DNA from 4 places in the Paenibacillus sp. M2 genome. Region 2 is predicted to be linked to each of the others. Evidence: riboswitches for the same ligand, from Rfam matches in the RefSeq annotation. Region 2 holds a riboswitch; each other region holds the start of a gene.
What was found. Region 2 has a riboswitch for cyclic di-AMP ahead of ACETMN_RS00530 (C40 family peptidase). Riboswitches for the same ligand answer to the same signal wherever they lie in the genome.
Positions count from the first base shown of each region.

Region 1 (4,273 bases), 3.4 Mb from region 2:
ATTTTAGCAAATAAAATCAAAACATTCGATGGCTCTTATGTCAGAAAGATCGTTTATCTTTGTTCAGATGATCCTCCATCAACCTCTCTGCAGTCTGCACGATTTCGTCGATCTGCATCCGCGTGATGGAATCAAAATGAATACCCATGATCACCGTAACAGTTACTTTCAGCTGCAGAGCAGCCTTTCGGGCAAGCCGCTCACACAGTTCTTGTTCCTTATGCCCAGGAATATGTACCGTCGTCCCGCTGACGCGCTCATGATCCACGTAGAACGTAGCTACGGCGCCAATATGCGCCATTCCTCCGGTAACGAGAAAAACCTTATCTTCTCCTGCTTCAATCACCTGTAAACGTATGGATTTCAAATCATATGTACTCATACCCATCCACCTATCCTTTTCTATATGTTATATATGGAGGAATTATGGCTGTCATGAGCTAAATCGGCAATGAAACTTCTCACACTGTGCATATTTTATGGAACCCCCGGGTATACCAAGGAGAACGTCATTTTGGAAAAGGAGGCCGATATTATGCGCGTACGCCTCATTATGCTGATGGTTATCGTTATTTTTCTCGGAGGATATCATGCTCCAGTTTCAGCGCGGGAAGTTTCAAGCCCGCCAAGTGAATCAGTATCAGGTTCGGATTCTGCGGAAGAAGAACAACTGACATTGGGACAGTTACGTCAAAAATATGCCGATACGTTCAAAACCAATGGTCCTTCAACCAAGAAGGTTGCACTGACTTTCGATGATGTACCTGATCCACGGTTTACTCCACAAGTACTGGATGTATTGAAGAAATACAATGTCAGAGCTACATTCTTCATCGTGGGTAGTCGTGCTGAGAAACATCCGGATCTTGTGAAACGCATCATCAAGGAAGGGCATATGGTTGGTAATCACAGCTACAATCATCCTGAATTCAGTAAACTGTCGATGAATGCCTTTCGCAAACAAATTTTACATACCGGGGATATTATTCGACGTTTGGCGGGATATACGCCCAAGATGATTCGGCCGCCTTATGGAGACATTAATGAAGAACAGCTGAGATGGTCTGCCAAACAACACTATAGCATTGTGAACTGGAACGTAGACTCCCTGGACTGGAAAGGCCTTTCAAAGGAACAGGTGAAAGATAATATTCTTTCTGCTGTAAAACCCGGCTCCATCGTTCTGCAACATGCTGGAGGCGGTGTAGGATCAAACCTGAACGGCACGGTTGAGGCTTTGCCTGAAATCATTGAAGAATTGCGTAATCGGGGATATGAACTGGTCACCTTGGACGAAATGTTGGGATTGCCAAAGGCCAAAGATTAGGATGACCGTGATACCAAATAATGAGAATATTAAAAGGGTGCTGTTCAATCGCGAATTAGCGACTGGCAGACACCCTGTTTGAATTCATTTTAAATGTTATTTTCTCTCTACTTCAGAATGTACAGCTCAATATCCTGAAAACCAAATGAGCTTACAGACTGTTTGCTACCTGGGATAAAGATATCAATCCGGTGACCTTTGATTGCACCGCCCACATCTCGCGCTGTGGCTACAAAAGCCTGTTTGGGCAATCCTGGATGGCTATGACCAGTTACCAGTACTTTGGTTCCGAGTGGAATTACACTTGGATCAACTGCAATCGTGCCCAGTTCAAGATCATTTCCGAAATAATCGACTGCACCCCAGCCTCCATTTTCAGACGGATCTGCAGAGTATGCCGTTGCTTTTACGTTCACAGCTTTGCTGTAATCGAATGTTTTACCCCAGGCTTGAACAACTTTGTTATCTGCGTTAACGTCCAAGCTCGCTGTAGTAACAGTCTTCGCTTGGGTCTTTCTCTCCGCTGCCGCAGCGGCTGCTACATTGTTTGACTTACCGGGAATCGTAATTTTCAAACCACCATAAATGTTGTAAGGCGAAATGTCGTTGTTTGCTTTAACTAACGTGTTAATTGCTACTCCGTATTGTTTCGATAAGGTGTAGAAGGTATCCCCCTCTTTGGCCACATGAACTGAATCGGCGTGAGCCGGAACGGCTTGAATGAGCATTGCTGTTGTCATTAATGCTACTGCTGTTTTGGCTATACGTTTCTTGTTAATCATGGTCTTCCTCCCTCATTGTGCCTGCGAAGTTAGTTGTCGGATTCGGATGAGGAGCCCACCCTATAGGTTCATCATTACATTTGAAACGATATGTACCCCTAATTCACCCCAAGCAGTGTGCCGTAGATCTTCCCCCTGCACAATCTGCATCGTTACATCCCCCGCACTCCCTATCCGGAAGTTTCGGCAGAGTTCAATATATCACAATTTTGTAACCTGAACTTGTAGTAATTCTTACCAAATGGTTTTAACATGTGTAAGCACGTGTAAGAATACTGAATACTCTAAAACTGTTGGGCGAGATGTCCCCTATATATTTGGTAACAGAATAGTTACTTTTCCGAATCCTATATTTGATTATTTTCAAACAAAAAATAGCGTCACCGACTCGAGGTCAGTAACGCTATTTAATCACTTCATTTAGAGTACTTTCGCAAGAAAATCACGTGTGCGTGAATTTTTCGGTGCTCCAAACACCTCATCAGGTGTTCCCTCTTCCACAATAACCCCGCCATCCATGAACAGGATCCGGTCTCCCACTTCACGTGCAAAACCCATCTCATGCGTTACGATGACCATCGTCATCCCGCCTTCTGCAAGACGTTTCATGACATCCAGCACTTCACCGACCATCTCGGGGTCCAGTGCCGAAGTAGGCTCGTCAAACAGCATCACATGCGGCTGCATGGCCAATGCTCTTGCAATGGCGATCCGCTGCTTCTGTCCACCGGACAGCTGATTCGGGAATGTATCTTTTTTATCGTACAAGCCCACGGTGTTAAGCAGATCAGCGGCAATTTTCTCCGCTTCCTGAGTGGATTGTTTCTTCACTTTAATCGGAGCGATCGTGATGTTTTGCTGTACCGTTTTGTGTGGGAACAGGTTGAAGTGCTGGAACACCATGCCCATTTTTTCCCGAGTTGCGTTGATGTTATGCTTGGGGTCCGTGATTGACACGCCTTCAAAATCAATCTCTCCTGAGGTAGGCTTTTCCAGCAGGTTCAAACAACGCAAGAATGTACTTTTACCTGAACCGGAAGGACCGATGACCACGACAACCTCACCTTTGCCAATCGTCACGTTTATGCCCTTAAGCACATCGTTATTACCATAAGATTTGTGTAATTGTCTAACGTCTATCACTTGCACTCAACTTCCTTTCCAGTCGTCCCAGCAGCTTGGACAAAATGAACGTCATTACAAAGTAGATGGCTGCTGCAATCAAAAATGGACTCAATCCTTGGTACGTAATGTTTTTGACAACACTTGCCTGATACATAATATCCACCATACCGATAACGGAGATAATGGAGGATTCTTTAATGATAGTTATGAATTCATTACCGATCGCTGGTAATACAGCTTTGAAGGCTTGTGGCAATATGATATAACGCATCGCGGCGCCTCTTCCCATACCTAATGAGCGCGCTGCCTCCAACTGACCACGATCCACACCTTGGATACCTGCACGGAAAATCTCCGCCAGATAGGCACCACTATTGATTGAAAGTGTAATGATACCTGCCTGAAGTGCAGTGAAGTTAATGCCAAAGCTCAAGGAGAAACCATAGTAAATAATCATCAATTGTACCAGCATCGGTGTGCCACGGATCACTTCAACGTAAGCTGTACCGATCCAGCGCAAGATTGCAGCGTCATGCAAACGGAACAAACAGATGATCAATCCAATAATTACCCCGAAGATAACCCCAAGTGCAGACAACAGAAGTGTGTATCCTACACCTGTAGCATAGAAACTTTTGTACTCCCAGAACACTTGGAAAATATTTTGTGATTTGTTCGCTTTATCCGCCATTAAGAGGCTGGCGTCCGTCACCATCTGATTGATTTTATCTTCACTTTTCAATCGCTCCAGTGTTCCATTTACTGCAGCTAGCAGCTCGGTATTACCTTTGCGAATCCCGATTGCCGCTTCTGCTTGCTCTTCGTCCGGAACAGCAGCAGCAAGTCCAATAATATCGTCCAGATAACCTGCAGCAACGGTATCTTCAACGATTGCCGCGTCAATGCGTTTTGTTTGCAGTTGAAGCACAATATCCGAGATTTTATCAAGCGCTGTAAGCTTCGCTCCTGGAATACTCTGTCCGATCGTTTCCTGAATGGAGCCTTTCTGAACGCCAATTTTCGCATTTTCAAGTTCTGC
Region 1 is NZ_CP169648.1:4,073,845-4,078,117, forward strand. It holds gene ACETMN_RS18265 (hypothetical protein) at 41-382, opposite strand; gene ACETMN_RS18270 (polysaccharide deacetylase family protein) at 536-1,327, shown strand; gene ACETMN_RS18275 (3D domain-containing protein) at 1,435-2,109, opposite strand; cyclic di-AMP (ydaO/yuaA leader) riboswitch at 2,112-2,308, opposite strand; gene ACETMN_RS18280 (amino acid ABC transporter ATP-binding protein) at 2,530-3,252, opposite strand; gene ACETMN_RS18285 (ABC transporter substrate-binding protein/permease) at 3,239-4,273, opposite strand, start outside.
Region 1: it holds a riboswitch for cyclic di-AMP, as region 2 does, so the genes downstream of both, ACETMN_RS18275 (3D domain-containing protein) here and ACETMN_RS00530 (C40 family peptidase) in region 2, are expected to answer to the same signal.

Region 2 (4,273 bases):
GCGGGGAACGGTGCTGGAGGTATGGAATACCCTACACTAGTTACGGCCTTTGGAGCCGATGATACTACGCCAGGTTATGACCTGGAACGTACCGTAGTCCACGAGATCGGACACCAGTACTTCTACGGCATGGTTGCCAGCAACGAATTCGAGGAAGCCTGGCTGGATGAGGGGTTCACCTCTTATGCAGAAGACAAACTAATGGAGCAGGAATACGGATTGATTCCAAATCTGCCGGTACAATCGGGACTGATTACTTCTCCTTCATCGTTAACACAAGAATCCTGGAAGTTCGATTCACAGAATGAGTATGCAGCCAATGTCTATACACGTGGCAAGCTTGTATTGCTTGGTATCGAACACCAAGTCGGTGCCAAAAAGATGGAACGCATTCTCTCTACCTATGTGAAGAAGTACCGCTTCAAACATCCCACTTCGGCTGATTTTCAGAACGTTGTGGAACAAGTGACCCGCACTTCCTGGTCTGATTATTTTGATCAATATGTCTATGGTAACGGGATGGCTGACTTTGCTGTAGAGAAGATTCGTGTTACGCCCGTACAGAAAGACGGTCAAACATTGTACGAGTCATCCGTGACGATCGCAAAAAAAGGGAGTGATTACAGCGCCGTTCCTGTTCGCATTGCTTTTGAAGACGGGCATATCCTCACCAAGCAATGGAATGGCAAAGAAGATCGCATCACCTATAAATTAACTCACACATCCCCCGTATCCTGGGCCATGACCGATCCCCTGTACTCGATCGTGCTGGAGAACCGCCATATGAACAATTTCCTGAAATCCGGACTGGATGAGCGGGCGAAGTCCCGCTGGAGCATGAGTGTAACCAAACTAATAGAAGCCATATTCGGAGGTCTGTCATGGTGAGGTGGAAACGGTGAAAGCGAAAATACGTGAAGGCTGGTTTCTCGTCCGTCAGCATATGTTCATTGCCGCACTCTTATTTCTCTATCAACTCATTTGGGGATATTTCTTCTATCGAATGGTACAATCGGCGGTCATCCCACTGCTCCTGCGCTATCCAGATGCTGATGCGGGGGAGCTGAGTACACTTTTGTTCAAAATGGAAAGTCAACTTAACCTGTTTACCCATCCGGAGGTTCATCGTTATCTATGGATTCTCGGGGGCATGCTGCTGGTTCGCATGTTGATCAGCCCCCTCATTCAGGCAGGACTGCTCTACTCACTTCAGCACTTTAATTCTACAGAAGAGCGCATCCCCTTTGTCCGCGGAATCAAAAATCTGTGGAAACCGATGCTGCTGCTACACACCGTACGTACATTATTGATCCTTCTGCCCGCCTACTGGCTCATACCGAAGCTCTACTCTATTCTCATGGAAGGTTTTCATTCCCTTCAATTACTTTTGCCTGGTATACCTTATGTTGCTGCCTGGATTGTATATGGCTGGATCATCCACCATGCCATACTCTACATGCAGTTCGGTGTTTCGGCACCAGAAGGAGAAGGCGGGGCTCACGGTACCCTCAAAGCACTCTGGATTGCACTGCGTCATCTCATCGCTGTAATCGGCATTGCACTCCTGCTGGGCGGAGTACACCTGCTCGTCTTTGGGGCATTCACTTCAGCCTCATGGTTATTAACGGGACTTACCGGACTTATACTACAACAGACGTATCCACTTGCCAGATGTCTATTGAATCTGTGGAAAATATGCAGCCATTTCCGATTATGGCAGTCCAAAATATCCAAAGGTGAGAGCAGATAGATTAAAAATTGTTACCATCACAAGTTAAACTCATGGCCTAATATGTACTTATAAATAGGCAAACCTCAACCTTTCCCCGTCAAAGGTCGAGGTTTTTTTTGCTAAATTTGTTGCTAAACGTTGCCAAAGCCGTACTCCTCTGTTACAATAATCGCAGTGAGTTTTTAGTAACAACTTTGTAATCTTTACATTCATATTTGTAACTACTTAAAATTAAATCGTCATTTCTTGATTTCGCAGGTGCATAACTAGCACAGCCAAATTCCTGGCACCTGGGAAGCGGGGGAACCAGTTATGGGTGAATTGATCTTGCTACAGAGGGATCATAGGGGACCTTCAACCGAATCCTTAAGCTAACCTCGCAGGCATTGGAAGGGGAATATCTCTTGTTCAAGAAGAAATTAACCGCAGCTGTACTTAGCATCACATTCGCTTTATCGCTTGGTGCAGGTAGCGCATTCGCAGATTCAAAGATGGACACAGTAATTGATTCAGCAATGGGAACTACATACAAAAGTGGGGGAACAACGCTTAACGGCTTTGACTGCTCCGGATTTACACGGTATGTATTCGACAAGTTGGGTATTGATTTGGCACGCCAATCCAGTTCCCAATTCGACATGGGCGATTCTGTATCCCGCATGGAAATGAGAGCTGGCGATCTGGTGTTCTTTAATACAACAGGTAAAGGCGTATCCCATGTAGGAATCTTTGTAGGGGATGGAAAGTTTGCACACTCCTCTTCTTCCAAAGGCGTTACGATCAGTGCATTGAGTGAAAACTATTGGGCCAATCGTTATGTTGGCGCGAAACGGATTATGAGCACGGACGCATATGAATCACTGGCCCTTGACTAGGGACAAGCTGAGCAACATAATGCTGTAACCATTAACCATACTGGAACGAAGCAAGAAGCATAACAGAACCGCCCGGTACATTCTCCGCAGGAATGTATCCGGCGGTTTTTTTGTGCTTCAATCCTTATTCATGTTGCAAGGTATACTCTGGGTATATCCTGCGACATCAACAGGTTCATTTTGCGTTCGTTCGTCCGTGCCCTTATGATGTTTTTACCCATCCCGTTATAATATAAACGAAATTACCGGAACTTTTGTTTCATTTTTTTTCTGGGGAAGGAAGACTTGCTAAAAGAACATCACTTTTGTAGAGTGGACAAAGAGTTCTGTTTCAAGGAAAGGAGCATGCAAGTGTATGAAGGAAGCCCCTGTGACGTTTCACGTTGTACCCATGCGAGAAGAACATGCGGAGCTCATCTGCAGTTGGCAGTATGATCCGCCTTACAATATCTACAGCTGGCTCCCCTGGGAGCAGATGAAAGCTCTGGAAGTGGAATTCGGAGATGCACAGCTGCGACAGGAGCAATATGCAATCGTCCTGGATCAGAACGATCGTATATGTGGATTTGCTCAATACTTCCCACTTCAAGGGGTAACCCGGATTGGCCTCGGCATGCATCCAGAGCTGTGTGGTCAGGGTCAAGGGACAGCTTTTGTCACGGCCATTGTACAGGAAGCCATTCGCCGAAATCCGAAGAATGAGATCGATCTGGAAGTGCTCACTTGGAATGCTCGTGCCATTCAAGTCTATCTGAAGAGTGGATTTGTCACCCAGGATACATACGAACGACAGACCCCAAGCGGCTTAAAGCCCTTTCACTGTATGGTTTATGAAGGGCCTCGTGATTAGAATCTCTTGCAAAACAACTAAATTTGCGCCTTGTTATGTGATTAGTTCAAAATTTTCCCACAAAATGCTATGATGTCAGTACAGGTTCCGTTATAATGATATGGATAGTTTTAGGTTAGATGATCTTTCATTCTGGAGGGGACATAAGGGATGCACAAATGGATCATGAGCGGAGTATTTTTTGCAGCATGCGCTTTAGCTATTGTTTTAATGTTTACGCTTCCAGGGAAAGAAGAAGTGGCTGAAGAAGCCAAGCCAACCATGCCGGAAGTCACATTGGATGCCGGACAGGCTGAAGCACTGGTCAAAGCCAATTGTATCTCCTGTCACGGGGATCAGCTGCAAGGTGGCGTAGGACCTGCTCTGGCAAACATCGGCAGCCAGGATGATCTGGAGAAGATCTATTCTACGATTGTCAAAGGTAAAGGTGGCATGCCTTCCTTCAAGGGCAAGCTGCAAGATGAAGAGATTGCAAATATCGCCATGTGGCTTTCAGAGAAGAAATAATCTCTGCACACGCATAACAAAGAGGCCCTTAATCCCCTTTTCGGAGAGTAAGAGCCTCTTTGTTATATCAATTATTAAGCCTTTGCCGCATGCTCGTCCAGAAAGGCCTCCACTTCACGTGCGAACGGCATCCCGGACTGGGCGCCGAGCTTCGTCACGGATAACGCGGCCGCACCCATGGCAAAGCCTACGGCCGCGTCCAACGTCTCACCGCGCGCGAGGGCTACCGCCAACGCGCCATTGAAGCAATCGCCAGCGCCGGTCGTATCGACGGCGCTTACGGCGTAGCCGGGCGCACGGCATGCGCCG
Region 2 is NZ_CP169648.1:107,758-112,030, reverse strand. It holds gene ACETMN_RS00540 (M1 family metallopeptidase) at 1-888, shown strand, start outside; gene ACETMN_RS00535 (hypothetical protein) at 899-1,750, shown strand; cyclic di-AMP (ydaO/yuaA leader) riboswitch at 1,996-2,133, shown strand; gene ACETMN_RS00530 (C40 family peptidase) at 2,137-2,607, shown strand; gene ACETMN_RS00525 (GNAT family N-acetyltransferase) at 2,963-3,457, shown strand; gene ACETMN_RS00520 (c-type cytochrome) at 3,608-3,964, shown strand; gene rbsK (ribokinase) at 4,039-4,273, opposite strand, start outside.

Region 3 (4,273 bases), 2.2 Mb from region 2:
CCTCGCTTAACGTATCCAATGGGGCCTTCACGGCACAGCTCCCGGCTCAGAGCGTAACAACGTTTGTTGCCAACATTACTGGCGGGAATAACGGCGGAAATACAGGTAGTGGCACTACTTATGAAGCCGAGACCGGAACAACTCTTACGGATGCTACCATTGAAACGATCTACCCTGGTTACACTGGCTCCGGGTATGTTAACTTCAATGCGATGACTGGTTCAGCCATTCAATGGAACGGCATTAATAACACAATTACAGGTACCAAAAACGTAAAGTTTCGTTATGCGCTGGAAAGCGGAACCCGTAACCTCGACATTTTTGTTAATGGAACCAAAGTCATCAGCAACGAGCCTTTTCCGGCTACGGGAAGCTGGTCCACTTGGGTTGAAAAAACAATACAGGTCCCCATGAACACGGGGACCAATACATTGAAAGTGGTTACCACTGGATCGGAAGGACCGAATATTGACAGCGTTAATGTTACCGCAGCACAATAAACGTTCCGTATGGCTAATGGAAGACATTTGCTGTACGTGCAGCTAAGCACTAACCTGTTGGATACTAAATCTAGTGTTAGTGTTATATCAAAAAAAGCAAAAAAAGACTCCTTAAGCTAACGCTTAAGGAGTCTTTTTATTAGATGCGGTCGAGAGGACTCGAACCTCCACGGGGGTTAGCCCACACGGACCTGAACCGTGCGCGTCTGCCAATTCCGCCACGACCGCATATTGTATCTCCGTGATCAATATCGGCGACAAGAAGTAATATATCATGTGGAATCTATCATGTCAACACTGAAAATAATAACAATAAAGCCCGAACCAGACGTCCATGTCGATTCAGGCTTTACCTTTAACTACTAAGAGTTTGGTTCATTAAAACGGAAGCATACTACAAATTACAGCTTGGAAGGCCAGTTGCCATACCATGCATACCCGCCTCTTCTTTCTTTATCAATATCACTTAATTTGTATTTAACTACCCCGTCACGACCAATAAAGATTGGTTTATCTGTTCCTATCTCATAGAAGCGTGCCCAAATTGGTGCTGCTTTGGAATCAGCGATAATTTTACTATCTCCATTAGCTCTTTCATATTTGTACCCCGTAATTTTCACCTTGTTAAACCAAGCCTCCGCTCCTTTAATGGATGCGGTAATTTTAGCGTTAGCAGGTCTGGTTTTCAGAAATTTAACAATCGTTACACTCTCTCCAGCTGTCAGCGATGGCACTTCGTAGATTCTTGCGCTCGCTGGTTTAAGGGAACTGGAATCATGTTGTTGTCCCCAAGCTGTCAGCTTACCACCTGAAACGACCTGTGTATTCAAAATCGCCTCCACACCTTTGGCAACTGAATTTTTACTACGGTTAGCAAGTGTGCTGTCTATAAACGAGAAATCACCTTTGCGTGCTGCTACTTCATCCAGCATGATCATTACGTTAATCATGGCATCATCATTGTAAGTGATATGCTTGTGATATCCGGAGCTTTGGTAAACTTGTGGCCATCCGCCGTTTGAATACTGCATGTTGATCAAAAAGTTAATCCCTTTGATTGCAGCTGTGGAGTATCGCGGATCATTTGTCTTTTTAAATTCCTTCGCCAATCTTCTAATTTCTGAGTATGTAGCCTTGTTGTCTATCGTGGACTTCGCCCACTCTCCACTTGTCTGTTTATAATCTTTTCTCCAACCTCCATCCGGCAGCTGGTTCTTCAAAATATCAGAAACACTCGCTGTAGTACCCGATGCATCCGCAGCAGATACCGTCCCTACAGGAAGAACTGCCGTTCCAACTGCTGAGAACACCATCGTACATGCCAGGACAAAAGTAATTATTTTCTTCGCTTTCAAATGTAACACTCTCCTATGTTCATTTTTATAAATCTTCCACTTCTACTTTACCTATGATATACGCCCTCAAACCTCCTTTATTTGTATTTATAGCATAATAAAATCAATTTTAATCCAATATGTGGATTGGATAATCAGATAATATGCAAAAAATCGATTTTTGTCAATATATGCAACTTAATGAATATAATCTCTCTAATTCTACATAACGGGATAGTTCTTTTAACTCATGACAAACCTATTTATTTATCCAAATTCGTCTTAAACGAATCATTAATGACGTTTTTGTCATGAATGATTCCCAAACTTGATCCCTTCTTTCATATAAAAACCTTAATTCCGCTAACATTGAGGTATTACGAAGGGTTTTAAATGGGTTTGACAATTACGCATTTATGCAATATAGTTTCAAATAGTTACAAAAACTTAATTATTCATTGCCGAGTTTCATGTTTGAAAACGGGGGAACCAATTTGGGTGAATTATTCTTATACATAGGAAATATAGGGAACCTTCTACCGAACCCTTAGCTAACTCCGTAGGCATCGAAGGGAGAACATTGATTTTGAAAAAACTGATTATCTCCATTTTTGGAGCAGCTGTATTATTTACATCCGGGGCAACAAGCACAGAGGCAAGCAGTATCAACTCCGTAGTGAACAACATGACAGGTATACCTTACAAATGGGGTGGCACGACTGTAGCCGGCTTCGACTGTTCTGGTTTTATGAGATATCTTTTCAACAAATACAGCATTGAATTGCCACGTACTTCTCAGCAGCAAGCCAAAGCAGGTACGCCAGTATCCAAGAGCAATGTTCGGACAGGTGATCTGGTGTTCTTTAATACAACAGGCAAAGGCATTTCACATACAGGTGTATATATCGGCGGCGGACAATTCGCTCATGCCTCCAGCAGTAAAGGTGTAAGCATCACGAAGTTATCGAATCCATACTTCAATGATCGTTACGTAACAGCACGTCGGGTAACTGGACAGTTTATGTATGATAAAATGTTAGGTAAAATGTAATTCACATACAAAAAGGCATCGGTTATTAACCGGATGCCTTTTTTTTTAACCATTTTTTGTCTTTAACTGCTTTCTTAAACAATGTAAAATGTTTTAGGAAATAAAAGGAGATGAGGAGAACAATTGAAAAAGTTAATGTTTGTTTTAAGTTTTGCTATCTTAGTGATAGGTAGTTTAGGATGCAGTAGCGAGAACGAAAAAGATTTTAGAGATGTTTCATGGGGTACCAAGATCGACAAAGTCATTTCAGCCGAAGAAAAGAACGGTAACTTGGGCTATGAAGAGGACGTACATAATGACCATGAGAAAAGTATCGAGTATTCCAATCTTGTAGTCTTGGGTAAGAAAGCAGATGCTAAATACGTTTTCACTGATTTATTAGACAATGATGGCATTCTGGAAATGATGGAAGAAGGAAGTGAATTATCAGAGGAATTAAATAACCCCAACACCACAGAAACAAGGAAAGAAGAGATATACAAAATAATGGACCAGCGCCTTGAAGAAATGGAAAATGCAGCAGATGCATATCCATTAGATGACTTTTTAATGATTGAAGCAAGTTACGATTTCGGCACTTTGACTAATAAGGATTCTGATGAAATTTTGGAAGAACTTACGAATAAGTATGGTAAACCAGAGCTTGAAAGCTACAATAACAGTTTTATATATAATTGGACCAGTGACCGATCAACGATTGAATATTGGACTAAATCATCATCGATTAAATATAAGGCACGCTATTCCATAATGGAAAAATTTGCGGACGTGGACAAATACAATAAAAAACTGAACAGTAAAACAAGTAAAGATGAACTTTAAAAAAACATGGTCATTACTCCTGTACTAAACAGAGTATGACCATGTTTTTTCATTAATTCAGCGCCTTCTGCACTCGCATCGCACCCTGAGAGAGGGCATGTCCTCCTCCAACAGCTCCGGCCACCGCAACGGTCTCCATAATCTCCTGATCTGTTGCTCCCTTGGCACGGGCTTCTTCTACATGGTAGAAGGTACATACCTCATTGTTGGCGAATAATCCAATCCCAAGCGCAATTAGCTGTTTTGTCTTGGCATCAATCACGCCAGGTTGGAAACATTCTCCGGTAAACTCATGATACGACTTCACCACACCTGGCAGTACATCGCTTAATGCTCCAATCTGATCCTTGTAGGCATGAACTTTATCATTCATCAATGTCATGGCTTGTAGCACACCCTCTCGGCTTATAGTTACAGATCTTCCTCACTGTACCTATCTTCTCTCCCGAGTGAGCCAATTATGCCAAGATATCATGGTAATTCCAAACATTTAAACGCTCATGGCTCTGCCATAATCATAAGCTATTACTCACTAAGTGGACTCTGGCGCGGCTCGCTGAACAGCT
Region 3 is NZ_CP169648.1:2,336,439-2,340,711, reverse strand. It holds gene ACETMN_RS10945 (carbohydrate-binding protein) at 1-500, shown strand, start outside; tRNA gene ACETMN_RS10940 (tRNA-Leu) at 645-728, opposite strand; gene pelA (pectate lyase) at 902-1,864, opposite strand; cyclic di-AMP (ydaO/yuaA leader) riboswitch at 2,284-2,415, shown strand; gene ACETMN_RS10930 (C40 family peptidase) at 2,421-2,885, shown strand; gene ACETMN_RS10925 (hypothetical protein) at 3,009-3,707, shown strand; gene ACETMN_RS10920 (carboxymuconolactone decarboxylase family protein) at 3,760-4,089, opposite strand; gene ACETMN_RS10915 (hypothetical protein) at 4,233-4,273, opposite strand, start outside.
Region 3: it holds a riboswitch for cyclic di-AMP, as region 2 does, so the genes downstream of both, ACETMN_RS10930 (C40 family peptidase) here and ACETMN_RS00530 (C40 family peptidase) in region 2, are expected to answer to the same signal.

Region 4 (4,273 bases), 1.5 Mb from region 2:
CATGGGTAAAGATGACGAGATTATGCGATTTTTGATGAAAATGCCTAGCTGAAAAAGTAGTATTTAAAAATACTTTACTTTTAGTTCTGAACCCGGTATAATCAATTCTGTTGCCGATTATTTACGACATGCGGTCGTGGTGGAATGGCAGACACGCTATCTTGAGGGGGTAGTGGGCGTATGCCCGTGGAGGTTCGAGTCCTCTCGACCGCATCATATGAACGATGAAGAAGAAGCTTTCCGTTATTGGAGAGCTTCTTTTTTTGTCTTTTTCGAACAGTATGACATCTGGGTTGAGGAAAAAAGCCATCCATTACCGAGGCAATGGTGCTCTACCTTACGGCTACGGGTGGCCTGTGTATTATTTTTGAAGTAAGTTCTTGATATCTTCTTCAATCTTGTCCGGTGTTGTTTTGGGAGCATAACGTTTCAGTACCTGTCCGTTCTGATCCACAAGGAATTTGGTGAAGTTCCATTTGATTGCTTTGGAGCCGAGCAGGCCAGGAGCTTCTGTGCTAAGGTGTTGGAAAAGAGGGTGAGCGCTTGAGCCGTTCACATCAATTTTCTCAAACATTGGGAAGCTTACGCCATAATTCATCTGACAGAACTCGGCAATATCGTCGGAAGATCCTTTTTCCTGTGCAAACTGGTTGCTTGGGAAACCAAGAACTTCAAATGGAGCATCTTGAAACTTGTCTTGCAGTTCTTGCAGACCTTTGAATTGAGGAGTAAGGCCGCATGAGCTTGCCGTATTCACAATCAGGAGCACTTTGTCACGGTAGTCGGACATTTCAACTTCTTGACCGCGAAGGGTATTCACTTTGTAATCGTAGACTGTCATCTAAATCGCCTCCATTTATTTACTCTTATATCTTCTATTATATTGGCTACAATTAAATATTGCAAAACTAATGTGGTGTTAAAAGCATCAAAACAGGCAAGTTGTGCAGAATACGTGAATGAATTGCGAAGTGATTTTCGTCAGAGTGAGAATTAGATAGCCTTGAAGAGGTGGATAGAGTATAACCTTATTGTAAGCGTTATTATAAACGAGTATTGGCAAAAATCTGCCGATTTGGTGATCTGTAAGGACTTTACACCGTCATGGCGGGGGTGTATGATTCATAACGTAATTTCAATTTAAACTAAATTGTACTTGAAAAACGAAACAAACGATAATATCGTTCGATCTTACCTTAAGATATACGAACGATGTTTTAATCGCTGAGTTTCCATTCATTGATGAATGGGAAACGGGGGAACCAACGGAATGCGCTGTCCAGGACAGTGGGCATTCATGGGGTGAATTTTCCGGTGACAGCCGGAAATAGGGCGACTCTCGCGCCCGAATCCGTCAGCTAACCTCGTAAGCGTTAAAGGGAGAGGCAACAAGCCGTACGCTGGTTCATGGTGTTTTCGCCATGGGTTATTTAAGAAGCGTTCGGGAGGCCTTGGTCCCCCACGCTTCTTTTTTGTTGTCTTTTCACGCCAAGGGAGGAACGAATGATGGATACTGAGATGATTTTAGTGACTGCTCCAAATGAAGCAGGACGCAAATTTATTAAATTGCTGATGTACAAAAAAATGCCGTTTGCCGTTCTAACCAACAGTGCAGGGGAAGAGCGCAGACTCCGTAGAATCGGAGTAGAACATGTCATTCGCATGAATACAGCTGCAGCTCAAAAATGGTTTTTGCCGCAGGGCAGCGTAGGTAACGTGTTTATTTTCGAGAACAGCCTGAATCTGACCTGTCGTTATTTACAGATCTGTCGTTCATGGACTTCGAAATCCCTGTGCGTGATTACGGAGCAGAGTCATCCTAAGGGCATCTATCGGGGCATGGGCGCAGACCGGATTGTATATTCGCTCAATGGGGAAGTTGGCTTTCTCCTCAATGGTTAATGCCATAGCTTGTGATTGCTCAGGTGTAAGGTGCCTGTTATAATTGAATGTATCGATAAACGGAAGTTTGAGGAGACTCATGCGTGATGGTGAGTCTTCTTTTTTATGCTTACAAGGAGGAATTGGTGTGCCGGATGTAGGTGGATTGAAATGGTTGTTTTTTGATGTTGGAGATACGCTGGTGGATGAATGGGAGCCGGTTGATGATATTATCGGACAGTTCGTCCGCGAAGCCTGTGCATTGGGGTATCCGGTGAAGATTGAGGCGGTACGCGAACTGTTCGCGAACTGTTACCAGAAATATGAGCAATGGCCTATGAGAGTGGCGATTCGCACATTCGTTGAAGACGAGGGACACCAAAAACAGATTCAGGACAAGCTGAAATTCCAAAAAGATCTTGAACGTCCTTTTCCTTCAGCGGATTCCGTTCTTCAGCAGTTGTCACGGTATTATCGCATTGGCATTATTGCCAATCAGAGTCCTGGAACGGAAGAGAGACTGGAGAGCTACGGCTTGCGGAAGTATGTTGATGTTCTGGCCTGCTCGGCTGAAGAAGGAGTGTCCAAGCCAGACCCTGAGTTATACGCTGTGGCCTTGAAGCAGGCTGGTTGTGAACCGGAGGAAGCCGTCATGATCGGTGATCGGATCGATAACGACATTATACCTGCTCGGAAGCTGGGCATGCGTACGATTCGAATTATGCAGGGTTACGGAAGATTCCAGCCAGAACTATCGGATGACAAACGTGCGGATTGGACTGTGGATTCATTGGATCAACTCCTGCCCTTACTGATGCCAAATCAGGATTAGATTCAGATGGTTATTTATTGGAGTATGAGTTTTATTATAAAAGGAAACATGTTGCTGTATTGCAACAATAAAGGCTGATCAACTTGGGTATAGAATACCGGAGTTGATCAGCCTTTTTAGGATTTAGTTCATAAGAACGAGATTAGAATAACCGAATCGTCTGAATGATCAGATATACATTCAGCACAACGATAATCGCGGCAATGACCCATGAGATGATTTTGAGCCACAATTTGTTGGCAAATGCACCCATACTTTTTTTATCACTTGTGAACAACACCAGGGGAATCACAGCAAAGGGCAGTTGAAGCGACAGCACGACCTGGCTCAAAATGAGCAGTTCTTCTGTGCCATGTTCTCCTGCAATGGCTGTCACAATTACCGCCGGGATGATGGCGATCAGACGTGTGACCAGTCTGCGCAGCCAAGCCGGAATTCGAATGTTCAGGAAACCTTCCATAACGATCTGCCCAGCGAGTGTACCTGTAAGGGTAGAGTTCTGACCTGATGCTAGCAGCGCCACACCGAACAGAGTACTTGCAACCGTAGTACCCAATAGAGGTGTCAGCAGATGATAGGCATCTGCGATCTCGGCAACCTGCGTCATACCAGCACTGTGGAATACAGCAGCAGATACAATCAGGATGGCCGCATTGATGAACAGGGCCAGTGTCAACGCGATTGTAGAATCCATGGTCGAGTACCGAATAGCTTCTTTTTTGCCCTGTGGGGTCTGTTCGATCTGACGGGTCTGCACAATGGAAGAATGCAGATACAGATTATGCGGCATCACAGTTGCTCCAATAATACCAATAGCGATATAGAGCATGGCCGGGTTTTGCAAAATCTCAACATTTGGTACAAAACCATGGAGAACACCGCCCATATCGGGTTTCGCCAGGAAGAGGTCAATCCCGAAGCAGAGGGCAATGGTCGCCATTAGCACAATGACGAGTGTTTCCAAAGCGCGGAAACCTTTGTTTTGCAGTACAAGAATCAGGAGTACATCAACTGCGGTGATAATAACGCCATATAACATGGGGATGTTAAATAACAGCTTTAATGCGATAGCAGAACCTATGACCTCAGCCAGATCGGTAGCTGCAATGGCGAGTTCACACAGAATCCATAACATCACGACAACAGGCATGCTGAATCGTTCACGACAGGCTTGAGCCAGATCCCGTCCAGTGACGATACCGAGTTTGCCAGCCAGCGACTGAAGGACAACGGCCATCAGGTTCGATAACAGGATAACGGATAACAAGGTGTACCCGAACTGCGAGCCGCCTGCGATATCTGTTGCCCAGTTCCCGGGGTCCATGTAACCTACGGCAACGAGGTATCCTGGGCCTACAAAGGCGAGGAATTTCTTCCACCATGACGCATTCTGCGGAACTTTCATGGAACTATGTGCTTCTCCAAGGGAAGGGGCCATGCCCGCAGTAGACAATGATTCTCTTGAAGGAGCGTTGAACGGATTTTTTTTACTCATACGATAATCACCTGACTTTGAATTATTGATTTGGAAATATTGTTGCGGAAAAATCGCTTATGATA
Region 4 is NZ_CP169648.1:1,627,840-1,632,112, forward strand. It holds tRNA gene ACETMN_RS07300 (tRNA-Leu) at 131-213, shown strand; gene ACETMN_RS07305 (glutathione peroxidase) at 362-841, opposite strand; cyclic di-AMP (ydaO/yuaA leader) riboswitch at 1,213-1,388, shown strand; gene ACETMN_RS07310 (hypothetical protein) at 1,507-1,902, shown strand; gene ACETMN_RS07315 (HAD family hydrolase) at 2,030-2,713, shown strand; gene ACETMN_RS07320 (Nramp family divalent metal transporter) at 2,856-4,151, opposite strand.
Region 4: it holds a riboswitch for cyclic di-AMP, as region 2 does, so the genes downstream of both, ACETMN_RS07310 (hypothetical protein) here and ACETMN_RS00530 (C40 family peptidase) in region 2, are expected to answer to the same signal.